Regions from separate parts of the Pseudomonas sp. NPDC079367 genome, predicted to be linked through region 3. Evidence: predicted binding sites of a transcription regulator. Region 3 holds the regulator's gene; each other region holds the start of a gene.
The links. Region 3 encodes FliA, which starts transcription of late flagellar genes. Its sites were predicted from a motif close to CTAAAGTTTNNNNNNNNNNNGCCGNTAA; they were not measured.
Positions count from the first base shown of each region.

Region 1: the regulator FliA is predicted to act here: its motif matches at 1,317-1,344, upstream of ACIGDJ_RS01150 (methyl-accepting chemotaxis protein).
Region 2: the regulator FliA is predicted to act here: its motif matches at 1,841-1,868, upstream of ACIGDJ_RS25275 (methyl-accepting chemotaxis protein).
Region 4: the regulator FliA is predicted to act here: its motif matches at 1,715-1,742, upstream of motA (flagellar motor stator protein MotA).

Region 1 covers NZ_JBITTW010000001.1:276,242-279,449, forward strand. The annotation lists gene ACIGDJ_RS01140 (DUF1294 domain-containing protein) at 1-342, opposite strand, end outside; gene ACIGDJ_RS01145 (undecaprenyl-diphosphate phosphatase) at 339-1,169, opposite strand; gene ACIGDJ_RS01150 (methyl-accepting chemotaxis protein) at 1,473-3,107, shown strand.
Region 2 covers NZ_JBITTW010000048.1:4,688-7,895, reverse strand. The annotation lists gene ACIGDJ_RS25285 (NorM family multidrug efflux MATE transporter) at 1-709, opposite strand, end outside; gene ACIGDJ_RS25280 (LysR substrate-binding domain-containing protein) at 870-1,790, shown strand; gene ACIGDJ_RS25275 (methyl-accepting chemotaxis protein) at 1,978-3,208, shown strand, end outside.
Region 3 covers NZ_JBITTW010000027.1:45,137-48,344, reverse strand. The annotation lists gene ACIGDJ_RS19435 (chemotaxis protein CheA) at 1-129, opposite strand, end outside; gene ACIGDJ_RS19430 (protein phosphatase CheZ) at 167-955, opposite strand; gene ACIGDJ_RS19425 (chemotaxis response regulator CheY) at 974-1,345, opposite strand; gene fliA (RNA polymerase sigma factor FliA) at 1,513-2,253, opposite strand; gene fleN (flagellar synthesis regulator FleN) at 2,250-3,080, opposite strand; gene flhF (flagellar biosynthesis protein FlhF) at 3,197-3,208, opposite strand, start outside.
Region 4 covers NZ_JBITTW010000023.1:62,982-66,189, forward strand. The annotation lists gene rhdA (thiosulfate sulfurtransferase) at 1-63, opposite strand, end outside; gene ACIGDJ_RS18030 (HDOD domain-containing protein) at 106-1,644, opposite strand; gene motA (flagellar motor stator protein MotA) at 1,810-2,661, shown strand; gene motB (flagellar motor protein MotB) at 2,665-3,208, shown strand, end outside.

The DNA of each region.
Region 1 (3,208 bases), on a different contig from region 3:
CTGAAACGACACCTTGCGGGTCTTGTGCCGAAATACTTGCTGCGCGATCAGCGCACCCGGCCAACCGCCCGCCAGCTCTACCGCGTGCAAGATGTTTTCCGGGGTGCGCCAGGCATCGGCGCGGGCCTTGCGCTTGTCGGCCCAGTACAGAAGAAACGCCAGCACACTGACCGCGCCGTACGCCGCCAGCGGCACCCGTGAAAGGCCGCTCAGCCACATCGACAGCGAGCCGAACAGCGGTAGCGCACAGACGACCAGCAGCACCACAAGCTTCAACTTCACCTGCTGAAGGCGCCCACCCGAAGGTTGTCCTTGCGGGCGGCGCATGCGGGAATCACTCATGCCTTCGCTGCCGACCAGTCCACCCAGCCGAACTGCCAGGTCGCCAGAATGAACAGGCCGAAGGCAATCCGGTACCAGGCAAACGCTGCGTAGCTGTGGTTGCCAATGAACTTGAGCAAGCCGCGCACGGCAATCATGGCGAAGACAAATGCGGTGACGAAACCAATCGCGAACACCGGAAAATCGGCCGGCACAAACAGATCGCGGTATTTGTAGCCCGAATACACCGCCGCACCGACCATGGTTGGCATGGCAAGGAAAAACGAAAACTCGGTGGCGGTCTTGCGCGACAGGCCGAACAGCAGGCCGCCAATGATCGTCGAGCCAGAGCGCGAGGTGCCGGGAATCATCGCCAGGCACTGCGCGAAACCGATTTTCAGCGCATCGGTCCAGCGGATCTCGTCGACGGTTTCGGCATGCACTTCGTGTTGGCGCTGTTCGGCCCACAACATGATGATCCCGCCAATGACCAGCGCTGCCGCCACGGTAATCGGGTTGAACAGGTATTCGTGGATCAGATCGGCAAAGATCACTCCGAGCACCACGGCGGGCAAAAACGCGATCAGCAGATTAGCCGTAAAACGCCGAGCGCTGGGCTGGGTCGGCAGGCCGATGACCACGTCGAGGATCTTGCGGCGAAACTCCCAGACCACCGCGAGAATCGCCCCGAGCTGAATGATGATATTGAACGCCATGGCCCGTTCGCCGCCGAAATTCAGCAAGTCGGCGACGATGATCTGGTGTCCGGTACTCGAAATGGGCAAAAACTCCGTCAGCCCTTCTACAACTCCTAGAATCAGTGCCTGCAAGGCGGTCCAAAGATCCATCAATCCCCCAGAGAGCGATGCGCGAGGCATGCCCCGATAGTATTTTTTCGTTCACTGCGTCCAGCGTAGCCGGTAAAAGCTGTAGCGATTGCGCGCGCACAGGATCCACACGAATCAGTAAAAATTCCGTGAAATATCAAAACCGGGTTCAGGTTTTCGCGCGCGGGGCCGAAATCCTAACAGACAAGCCTTAATAGCGCTCCCTGCGCGACGTGGCTTGGCTGGCGCAGTCCCGAGCACTCAGCTGCGGCTGGATGCTGGCGATCATTTATTACAAGAACAAGAATCCGGAGTGACAGCGTTATGAACAGCTTGCGCAGTGTGTCGATCAGCCGACGCTTGTGGCTCATCTTGATTGTGGCAGTGGTCATGTTGCTGACCTTGGGCGTGCTGATGCTCAAGCAGATCCACGACGACCTCTATCACGCCAAGGCGCAGAAAACCCAACACGTTGTGCAGACCGCCAGCGGGCTGCTGACCTATTACCATGGCCTGGAAACCGCCGGCACCCTGACCCGGGATGCGGCGCAAAAGCAGGCGCTGACCGCAATCCGTGGCCTGCGCTACGACCAGAGCGATTATTTCTGGATCAACGACCTCACGCCTGTGATGGTCATGCACCCGACCAATCCCAAACTCGAAGGCCAGAATCTCTCGGCGATCCGCGACCCGGACGGCTTTGCGGTGTTCAATGAAATGGTCGCTATCGCCAAGGCCAAAGGTGCCGGCATGGTTGATTATCGCTGGCCGAAACCGGGGGCGACGGATCCCGTAGCGAAGACCTCGTACGTGAAACTGTTCGAGCCGTGGGGTTGGGTGATCGGTTCCGGCGTATACGTCGACGATGTGCAGGCCGAATTCAAGGGGCAGATGATCAAGGCCTCGGCAATCGGTCTGGCGATTGCGCTGATCATGGCGCTGCTGGTGATTCTCATCGCCCGCAGCATCGTTCGTCCGCTGCAGGAGACCGTCAATGCGATGGCCAACATCGCCAGCGGCGAGAGCGACCTGACCCGCAGCCTCGATACCCATGGCAAGGATGAAGTCACTGAGCTTGCTCATCACTTCAACGCTTTCACCGCCAAGTTGCGCAGAGTCATCGGTGATTTGCAGGTTTCAGCCAGCGCCTTGGGCCAGTCTTCCAGTGACCTGGGCAACGACGCCTCGCAGGCGCAAGAGCGCAGTCAGCAGCAATCGCAGCAGATGGAACTGGTGGCCACAGCGATCAACGAAGTCACTTACGGCGTGCAGGACGTGGCAAAAAACGCCGAACACGCCGCCGCAGAAATGCGCGATGCCGAAGCGCAGGCGCAACAGGGGCAGATCAACATTGACGGCAGCCTGCAACAGATCGACAAGTTGTCCGGCACGATCGATCAGGCGGTGGAAGTGATTCGCACGCTGGCGGCCGAGAGCACGCAAATTGGCAGCGTGCTGGAAGTGATTCGCTCGATTGCCGAACAAACCAACCTGTTGGCGCTCAATGCCGCGATCGAGGCGGCGCGTGCGGGTGAGCAAGGACGCGGATTTGCCGTGGTGGCCGATGAGGTGCGCTTGCTGGCCCAGCGCACGCAGAAGTCGACAGCGGAAATCCAGTCGATGATCGAGCGCCTGCAGAATCACTCCGAAGCTGCGGTGAAGGTGATCGGCGACAGCAGCAAGGCCTCGCAATTGACCATTGAACAGGCGGGACTGGCCGGTGCGAGTCTCAATGCAATTGGCCAGGCGTTGCGTAATCTCAATGGCCTGAATGCTTCGATCGCCAGCGCCACGTTGCAGCAGGCGCATGTGGTTGAAGACATCAATCAGAACGTCACCCAGGCGGCCGGCCTTTCGCACAGCACGGCGTTGGCGGCGGAGCAATCCAGTGCGGCCAGTCTGCGGCTTGGGCAACTGAGCGAACAGCTCAACGGGCTGCTGCGCCAGTTCCGGGTCTGACCCATAACCTGTGGGGTTGGCGGGAATCCGCGCATAACCGCAACCCCTGTGGGACTGGGCTTGCTCACGAAAGCGGCGGGGCAGGCGAATTTGCTGTGTCT
Region 2 (3,208 bases), on a different contig from region 3:
CTTTCAGGTATTGCCGGTTCGGCCGCGACAGACCAGCGCGCAATGGATAAGCGTCATAGGCCGGGTGCCGTCGAATGTGCCAGGCCAGCGTTAACGCCATGCAATTGGCGACGATCGCCGTGACCAGACCGATGCCGGTCAGACCCAGTTGCGGCAGGCCGAACATGCCGGTGATCAATGCGTAGTTGAGCAGAAAGTTGGCCACGGTGCCGGCGAGGCTGATGACCATCACCGGCGTCGCCCGGCCGATTGCGCTGGTAAAGCCGCGCAGGGCCATGAAGCTCAGATAACCCGGCAGCGCGAAGGGCAGAGCGATGAGGAATTGCCCGGCGGCGTCGACGTTGGTTTCGGTCTGGCCGAACAGCAGCAACACCGGTTTGAGGTTCCACAGCAACAGCCCGGCGCCGAGCGCCATCAGCCAGGCCAGCCACAACCCGGCCTGCGTCAGGCGCGCGGCGCCGATGATGTCGCCAGCACCCTGACGGATGGCCACCAGCGTGCCAACCGCTGCAATCACGCCAATGCAGAAGATCGACACGAACGAGTAGCTCGCCGCACCGAGGCCGCCGCCGGCCAGCGCTTCTGGACTCAGGCGCGCCATCATCAGAGTGTCGGTCAGCACCATCAGCATGTGCGCCAACTGCGAAGCAATCAGCGGCCCCGCCAGCCGCAAAATGGCCCAGAGTTCGGTACGCACAGGATGCTGCATGGTCATCACCACCCAAATATCAGAGGGAACAGAAGAGCATGGATTCTCGGCGCTTGGCAGGCTTTGCACAAAGGGATAAAAAGGATGGGTGGCATGAGTAATACTCATCCTGAAACCTCTTGGCCACATTGGTCATATCCCCGTTCCTGGAGCTTTGCGTATGTCCCGACGCCTTCCGCCGTTGTATGCCCTGCGCGCATTCGAAGCGGCAGCGCGACACAGCTCGTTCACTCGCGCAGCAGAAGAGCTATCGATCACCCAGAGCGCGGTCAGTCGGCACATGCGCACCCTCGAAGAACACTTCGCCTGCCGGCTGTTCCATCGCAGCGGGCGCAACCTGCAACTGACCGAATCGGCGCGGCTGCTGTTGCCCGGGATTCGCGAAGGCTTTGCCGCCCTTGAACGCGCCTGCAATACCTTGCGTGCCGAGGACGACATCCTGCGCATGAAGGCGCCTTCAACGCTGACCATGCGTTGGCTGCTGGCGCGGTTGAGTCGCTTCCGCCACTTGCAGCCAGGCAATGAGGTGCAGCTGACCAGTGCGTGGATGGACATCGACTCGGTGGATTTCAACAACGAACCTTTCGATTGTGCGGTGTTGCTCAGCGATGGGCATTTCCCGCCGGACTGGGAAGCGAGCCTGCTGTTTCCCGAGGAGCTGATTCCGGTCGGCGCGCCGAACCTGCTCAATGACAAACCCTGGGACGTGGCGCGCCTGGCGAGCGCCGAACTGCTGCATCCGACCCCGGATCGCCGCGACTGGCGCAGCTGGCTGGAGCGCATGGGCCTGTCTAATCAGGTATCGCTGAAGGGTGGGCAGGTATTCGACACCCTGGAGCTGGGCATGATCGCGGCGGCGCGTGGCTATGGCGTTTCCATGGGTGATTTGTTGATGGTTGCCGAAGATGTTGCGCAAGGTCGCTTGAGTCTGCCATGGCCGACTGCCGTGGCCAGTGGCCTGAATTATTATCTGGTGTGGCCAAAACCGCGTCCGGGAGGTGAACGTTTGCGCCGTCTCAGTGACTTCCTGCAAGGCGAAGTCCGCGCCATGCAATTGCCGGCGGTAGAGCGCTTGAGCTGAAACGTTCGAGCCGGCACAATGCCACTACTGCGCCATACCCTCGCAAAGTGCTCAAGTATTCGGTTTCAGCGCCGACTACGAGCTTGTGGAACCGTCGTGCCGGTTTCGCGCTACCCCAATTATTAGAATATTTTCCGGGCAATTACCGCGATCAGGGAGGATTCGGTGGCTCGGCCAGGAGCTGTTCATGTCTCAACCTCGTGCTCGGATCGCCTCGCAGTTGGGCCTCGCCCTCGCTGTCATACTGGCGATAGTCATCAGCGGCAGTACGGTGTTCGCTTTGCGTTCGCTGGATTCCGCCAACCTCGCCACCCGTGAAGAGCACCTGGCCAGTGAGGCCCGGCTGCTGGCCGACCAGCTCAGTACCTTCCACGGCACGCTGCGCGAAAGCACCCTGCGCCTGAGCGGGCTGTTTGAAAAGCGCTTCGGCAGTGGCCTGAGTGTGCACCCGGACCAACCAGTGACCGTGGCCGGCGTGCAGACCCCGGGCCTGCACCTTGGCAACGAGGTGCTGAACAACAACTTCAAGGAAGTTGACGAGTTCAAGCAGATGACCGCCGGCGTGGCCACGGTATTCGTGCGCAGCGGCGACGATTTCATTCGTGTCAGCACCAACGTCAGCAAACAGGACGGCACCCGTGCCATCGGCACTGTGCTTGATCATGCCAACCCGGCGTACGCCAAGTTGATGGCGGGGCAGAGTTATGTCGGCCGCTCGCTGCTGTTCGAGCGCTACTACATGTCCCAATACACGCCGGTGCGCGACGCGGGCGGCAAGATCATCGCCGTGCTGTACGTCGGTTTCGACTACACCGATGCGCAGAACGCGCAGTTCGCCAATCTCAAGCGCTTCCGCATCGGCCAGACCGGCTCGCTGGCCTTGCTCGACGAGCAGAACAAATGGCTGGTGCCGATTGCCGGCGTCGAAGCACTGGATCAAGCCGTGCCAGCCATCAACAGCCTGGTGAAAACACCGGGTAAAGGTGAGTTCTGGAGCGACAATGGCGAAGACTTCTACAGTATCGCCGTGCCGTTCGAGGGAGGCCCGTGGTCGGTGGTAGCGAGCATGCCGAAAGCCGAGATCCGCGCGGTGACCTGGAGCGTCGGTACGCAACTGGCGATCGGCAGCCTGCTGGCAATGATGCTCGCGGTCGGTTCTGTGGTCTGGCTGCTGCGCAGCAAACTGGCGCCACTGAGTGATCTGGTACGTCAGGCCGAAGCCTTGGGCGCCGGTGATCTGAGCGTGCGTCTGAACGTCTCGAGCCACGATGAAATCGGTCAGCTGTCCCGCGCGTTCAACCAGATGAGCCAAGCGCTGTCGACCATGGTCGAGCACATCCGCCGTGCCTCCGAAGAGGTCAACAGCCGTGCGCAGGCGCTGTCCGGTTTGTCCGGAGGTGCTTATGAAGGCATGGAGC
Region 3 (3,208 bases):
TGCATTGAGCAGATCTGCATCATCCGGGCGGCTTTCCAGCTCGACCAGTTGTTCGGACAGTTGCTCAAGAATCTCGCCGGCCTCAACCAGGAAATCCTGAAGGATCTCTTCATCGGCGCCGAAGCTCATTAATGGGGTGCTCCTAACAGGTCTAAAAACCTAAACTTCAAAATCCAAGGCTGGATAGCAAATCGTCCACATCGTCCTGACCGGACACAACGTCTTCTCGTTTATCGGCATGAATCTGCGGACCTTCACCCTGCGAGAGATGTTTTTGTGGATCTTTTTCAGCAAGCATTGCGGCGCGGTCATGTTCGATGCCCGCAAAGCGGTCGACCTGACTGGCCATGAGCACGAGTTTGAGCAGATTGCTTTCGACTTCGGTGACCAGTTGGGTCACGCGCTTGATCACTTGACCTGTGAGGTCCTGATAATCCTGAGCCAGCAGGATGTCGTTGAGGTTGCTCGACACCGCACGGTTGTCCGTGCTGCTGCGTGACAGAAAACCGTCGACCCGGCGCGCCAGTTCGCGGAACTCTTCAGCCCCGACCTCGCGACGCATGAAGCGGCCCCAATCGGCGCTCAAGGTCTGCGCTTCATCAGCCAGACTGTTGACCACCGGCGTGGCGCTTTCCACCAGATCCATGGTGCGGTTGGCCGCGGCTTCCGTCAGCTTGACCACATAGCCCAGGCGTTCGGTGGCGTCGGTGATTTGCGACACTTCCTCGGCCTGCGGCATGTGCGGATCGATCTGGAAATTGACGATCGCACTGTGCAGTTCACGTGTGAGCTTGCCCACTTCCTGATACAGGCCGCGGTCACGGGTCTGATTGAGCTCATGGATCAGTTGCACCGCGTCGCCGAACTTGCCTTTTTCAAGGCTCTCGACCAGTTCGACCGCGTGTTTTTTCAGGGTCGATTCGAAATCGCCCTGTGATGATTCGTTATGCTCCATAGCTCCCCCGCGCATTCATCAGCCGATGCGTTCGAAAATCTTCTCGATTTTGTCTTTCAACGCTTGAGCCGTGAAAGGTTTGACTACGTAACCGTTCACACCGGCCTGAGCGGCCTCGATGATCTGCTCGCGCTTGGCTTCAGCAGTCACCATCAACACCGGGAGGTGCTTGAGTTTTTCATCGGCGCGCACGTGACGCAGCAGGTCGATACCGGTCATGCCCGGCATGTTCCAGTCCGTTACCAGAAAGTCGATGCTGCCGCTGTTGAGCACCGGAATGGCAGTGGTGCCATCGTCGGCCTCGACGGTGTTGGTGAACCCAAGATCGCGCAGCAGGTTCTTGATGATCCGCCGCATCGTTGAGAAGTCATCAACGATGAGGATTTTCATGTCTTTGTTCAATTCGACCTCCAAGCAGTCTTAAACGCGCCCAGCACCTGGACACGCCACTTCAATCAATCGGCATAGCACTCGAAGTTTGTCTGGAGCACAACGGATCGAGACCGGCGCCGTTCATCACCGCACCAGCCTCGTTTCGCAGTGTCCCCACACTGCCTTCAGCGCGCTCGCCACTCCCCCAAACGCCCCCGCAAACGGGCCGCGCACTGGCTGTGTAACTGGCTGACCCGCGATTCACTGACGCCAAGGACTTCACCGATTTCCTTGAGGTTCAGCTCTTCGTCGTAGTACAGCGCCAACACCAGTCGCTCACGCTCCGGCAAATTGGCAATCGCGTCCGCCAGCGCCGCCTGGAAGCGTTCATCTTCCAGATCGCGTGACGGCTCCATATGAGCACTGGCGCCATCCTCGTGCAGCCCTTCGTGTTCGCCGTCCTGCAACAGGTCGTCGAAACTGAACAAGCGACTGCCCAGGGTGTCATTCAGAATCCCGTAGTAATCGTCGAGACTCAATTGGAGTTCGGCCGCAACCTCGTGATCTTTAGCGTCACGACCGGTTTTAGCTTCAATCGAGCGAATCGCGTCGCTGACCATCCTGGTATTACGGTGAACCGAGCGTGGCGCCCAGTCCCCTTTGCGCACTTCGTCGAGCATCGCGCCGCGGATTCGAATGCCCGCGTACGTTTCGAAACTGGCGCCTTTGCTGGCGTCGTATTTGGTCGAGACTTCGAGCAGACCGATCATCCCAGCCTGGATCAGGTCCTCGACCTGCACACTGGCCGGCAGGCGTGCCAGCAAGTGATAGGCAATGCGCTTGACCAGTGGCGCGTAACGCTCGATCAATTCGTATTGCGCGTCACGCGCCGACTTTTTGTAAAGATTCATGCCACTGGCGGTCATATCACAGGCCCTGCGGTTTGCTGCACGAGACGCTCGACGAAAAATTCCAGATGACCGCGCGGGTTCGCCGGCAGCGGCCAGGTGTCGACCTTCTGGGCGATAGCCTTGAAGGCCAGCGCGCACTTGGAACGGGGAAAGGCTTCGTAGACGGCGCGCTGCTTCTGCACCGCTTTGCGCACGCTTTCGTCGTATGGCACGGCGCCGACGTATTGTAGAGCGACGTCGAGAAAACGATCCGTGACCTTGGTCAACTTGGCGAACAGGTTGCGCCCTTCCTGCGGGCTCTGTGCCATGTTGGCCAGCACGCGGAAGCGGTTCATGCCGTAGTCGCGGTTGAGCAACTTGATCAGCGCGTAAGCGTCGGTGATCGAAGTTGGCTCGTCGCAGACCACCAGCAACACCTCTTGCGCTGCGCGCACGAAACTGACTACCGAGTCACCAATACCCGCAGCGGTGTCGATCACCAGCACGTCGAGATTGTCGCCGATGTCACTGAACGCCTGGATCAGGCCGGCGTGTTGCGCCGGGCTCAGGTGCACCATGCTCTGCGTGCCGGAGGCCGCCGGCACGATGCGAATCCCGCCCGGGCCCTGCAACAGCACGTCGCGCAGTTCGCAGCGGCCTTCGATCACGTCGGCCAGCGTGCGTTTGGGGGTCAGCCCCAGCAGAACGTCGACGTTCGCCAGACCGAGGTCGGCGTCCAGCAGCATGACCCGACGGCCAAGCTCTGCCAGCGCCAGCGACAAGTTCACTGACACGTTAGTCTTGCCGACGCCACCTTTGCCGCCGGTCACCGCGATCACCTGTACGGGATGCATGCTGCCCATGTTATTTCTTTACCTTGTCTTGCATAGACGGAGGCCACATTACTGGCTGCGCGTTCCCGATGGGAACAATGCGTGGCAGACCATCGATGTAGGTACAAAAACTGTTCATGAATACCTCAGCCAACCTG
Region 4 (3,208 bases), on a different contig from region 3:
CTCCAGACGCGGCAGCAGGTCGCTCGGCTCAATGACGAGCGGCAAGCCAGAGAAGTCAGACATGTGAGGTCTCCAGAGCACAAAGGGGAGGATTGTAGCGCAGGCTCATTGGCCGCGGCTGCTAAAGCTGTGCAGGGCTTTTTCGACGCACTGCGCGGTTTTGCCGAAGGCCTGCACGGTGATGTCGGCGAACGGCCCGCCGCCCTGATCGGCGACGACGATCATGATCACCCGGCCATTGTTGACCAATGAACGCAGAAACAGGTGTTCACCGCGAAACAGCGTGCGCAGGCTCGCGGGCAACAAGGCACAGAATTGGGCGTTGTTTTCTGGCGTGATGCGCACCTGCGCCTGCTGAGCGAGCAGGCGCTGCAGGACCTTGCTTTGGCTGACGACAAAGCTCAACGCCGCTGCATCCTTCGGCAGGCCGGCAGTTTGATGTACACGCAGGGTCGTGTGCGTGCGGTCAGCCATCAGAATCATCACCCGGCGCATGCCGCTCGCTACCAGAGCCTCGCGGGCGGCGACGGTCAGGCTCATGGCATTGGTGAAACGGCTGGGCTCGGCGAGCAGCTCGGCACATTGCCGACGCCATTGGCCCAGATCATCTGCATTCGGCGCTGCTGCCGGGAGCATGCCGGCCGGCAAGCGACGGGTGCCCCACGGCCAGATCAGCGAAACCGCCGGGTGCCACAAATCAGGCATTGCGTGCTGACGTGCGCTGTTCGCCGCTTGCTGGTGCAACTGCTGCTGCACTTGATCCATGGAAATCTGCAGATACAGGCTCGTCAGGTACTGCCAGCGGTTGCTGTGCGGACTGTCCCAGGCCTGTTGCGCCGACAGTGCCAGGCCGTTGGCCAGCAGCACAGTGTTGGCCGGCTGGTTGAGCCAACGCCGTAGCGTCGGGTCGTCGTCGAGGCGGTTTTGCTGCCGCAAAGGGTGTTCGCTGTCGCGGGCGATGCGCAATACCTTGACCAGTTCGCGTTGCTCGCTGAGCAGCAATTTGTAGCCTTGCTCGACCCAGATCGGCAGGTGCCAGGCCTGGACCAGTGCTTCGGCAATCTTCAACAGGCGCACGCCGAACAATTGCTTTTCGACCACACGCGCCGATTCGCCCTTGTGAATCACCCGCAGCTCCCACTCTTCGAGCAACTGCGGATAGGTCAGTGCCAACGGCCACAGCGGAGACAGGAACAGCAGGCTGCCCCAATGGATGTCCTGCCACAACCGCGCCAGGCGACTGGCAAAAAAACCGTTGGCCTGCTGTGTCGCGTGTTGGCTGATCAGTTGCAATTGGCGCAAGGCCCTGGGGATCTGCCGGTGCGGTTGCGCAGGCAGGCGCGCGAGCAATTCTTCGGTACGCGCAAGGCCCAGGCGATTGATTGCCACCTCAAGATTTTCCGCTGGCGCGGCCATGGTGCCGTGGGTGTGACGATTCGCCTCACGGATGATGCTCAAGGCCAGCGCCGGGCTGTCCTGCATCAGATCGGCGATGTCGCGCAGCGAGCTGCGATTGTCGCGGATCGCCCGGCAGACTTTGTCGTGAGCCTCTTGCGGTACGGGCAGGGGGACGCTGTCGAGCAGCTTGACCCAAGCCTGGAGGGTGCTCGGTTTTACCGATGGAATGTTCGTTTCATTAGCCATGTCTGGACGAGATCTTCACTGACTGTAGACGCGCCCGGCATGGGCTAAATTGGCTTTTCGCCTGAACTGGCTATAGTCTGGCGCAGTTTTGCCGATAAGTAGAAGAAGAGATTTTTTAACTTCCGAATATGACCTTGAACCCGACTCAGTAAGTACTTTCTACCTATGGCTAAAATTATCGGCATCATCGTCGTATTCGCGAGCGTGCTCGGCGGATACGTGCTCTCCCACGGCAAGATTGCCGCCCTGATCCAGCCCTTCGAGGTGATGATCATCGGCGGTGCGGCCCTCGGCGCTTTCCTCCAGGCCAACCCCGGTTACATGACGATGCACGTGCTCAAGAAGTCCTTGAGCATGTTCGGTTCGCGTTTCACCCACACGTTCTATCTGGAAGTGCTCGGGCTGATCTACGAGATCCTCAACAAGAGCCGCCGCGAAGGCATGATGGCTATCGAGGGCGACATCGAAGATGCCGCCGCGAGCCCGATTTTTGCCAAGTACCCGGCCGTGCTCAAGGATGAACGCATGACTGCGTTTGTCTGCGACTATCTGCGCATCATGTCCTCCGGCAACATGGCTCCGCACGAACTCGAAGGCCTGTTCGACATGGAGCTGTACAGCCTCAAGGAAGACCTCGAGCACCCATCGCACGCGGTCAATGGCATTGCCGACGGCATGCCCGGTTTCGGTATCGTCGCGGCGGTACTCGGTATCGTGGTGACCATGGCCTCGCTGGGCGAGGGCGACCAGGCATCGATCGGTCTGCACGTGGGCGCGGCACTGGTCGGTACCTTCTTCGGTATTCTCGCGGCGTATGGTTTCTTCGGCCCGCTGGCGCATTCTCTTGCTCACGACGCCAAGGAAGAGCTGAACGTCTACGAAGCCATCAAGGCCTCGCTGGTGGCTTCGGCGTCCGGCATGCCGCCGTCGCTGGCGGTCGAGTTCGGGCGCAAGGTTCTGTACCCGGCGCACCGTCCGAGCTTCGCCGAGCTGGAACAAGCGGTTCGCGGTCGTTAAGTCATGGAAAATAATCAGCCGATCATCGTCAAGCGCGTCAAGCGCATTGCCGCCGGGCACCATGGCGGGGCGTGGAAAATCGCCTTCGCCGACTTTGCCACGGCGATGATGGCGTTCTTCCTGGTGCTGTGGCTGCTGTCCACCGCCACGCCGGAACAGAAGATCGCCATCGCCGGTTATTTCAAGGACCCGGTCGGCTTCTCCGAAAGCGGCACGCCGTACATCATCGATCTCGGTGGCACGCCGACTCTGGCGCCGGAAAACACTCTTAATCCGGAAGTGAAGTCGCAGCCGCAGCCGGACAAGGTCACGGTCGACACCGATCAGGTTGAGGGCATGGCCGAGCAGGTCGAGAAGGAGCGTCTTGAGCTGCTGCTGCAGGAACTGCAGAACAAGGTCGACGAAAACCCGCAACTGCAGAAATTCAAGGATCAGATCCTCTTCGAAATCACGCCGAACGGCTTGCGCATCCAGATCATGGACGCCGAGAACCGGCCGATGTTCGACTCAGGTTCCGCGCGCCTGAAACCGTACTTCGAAGACATCC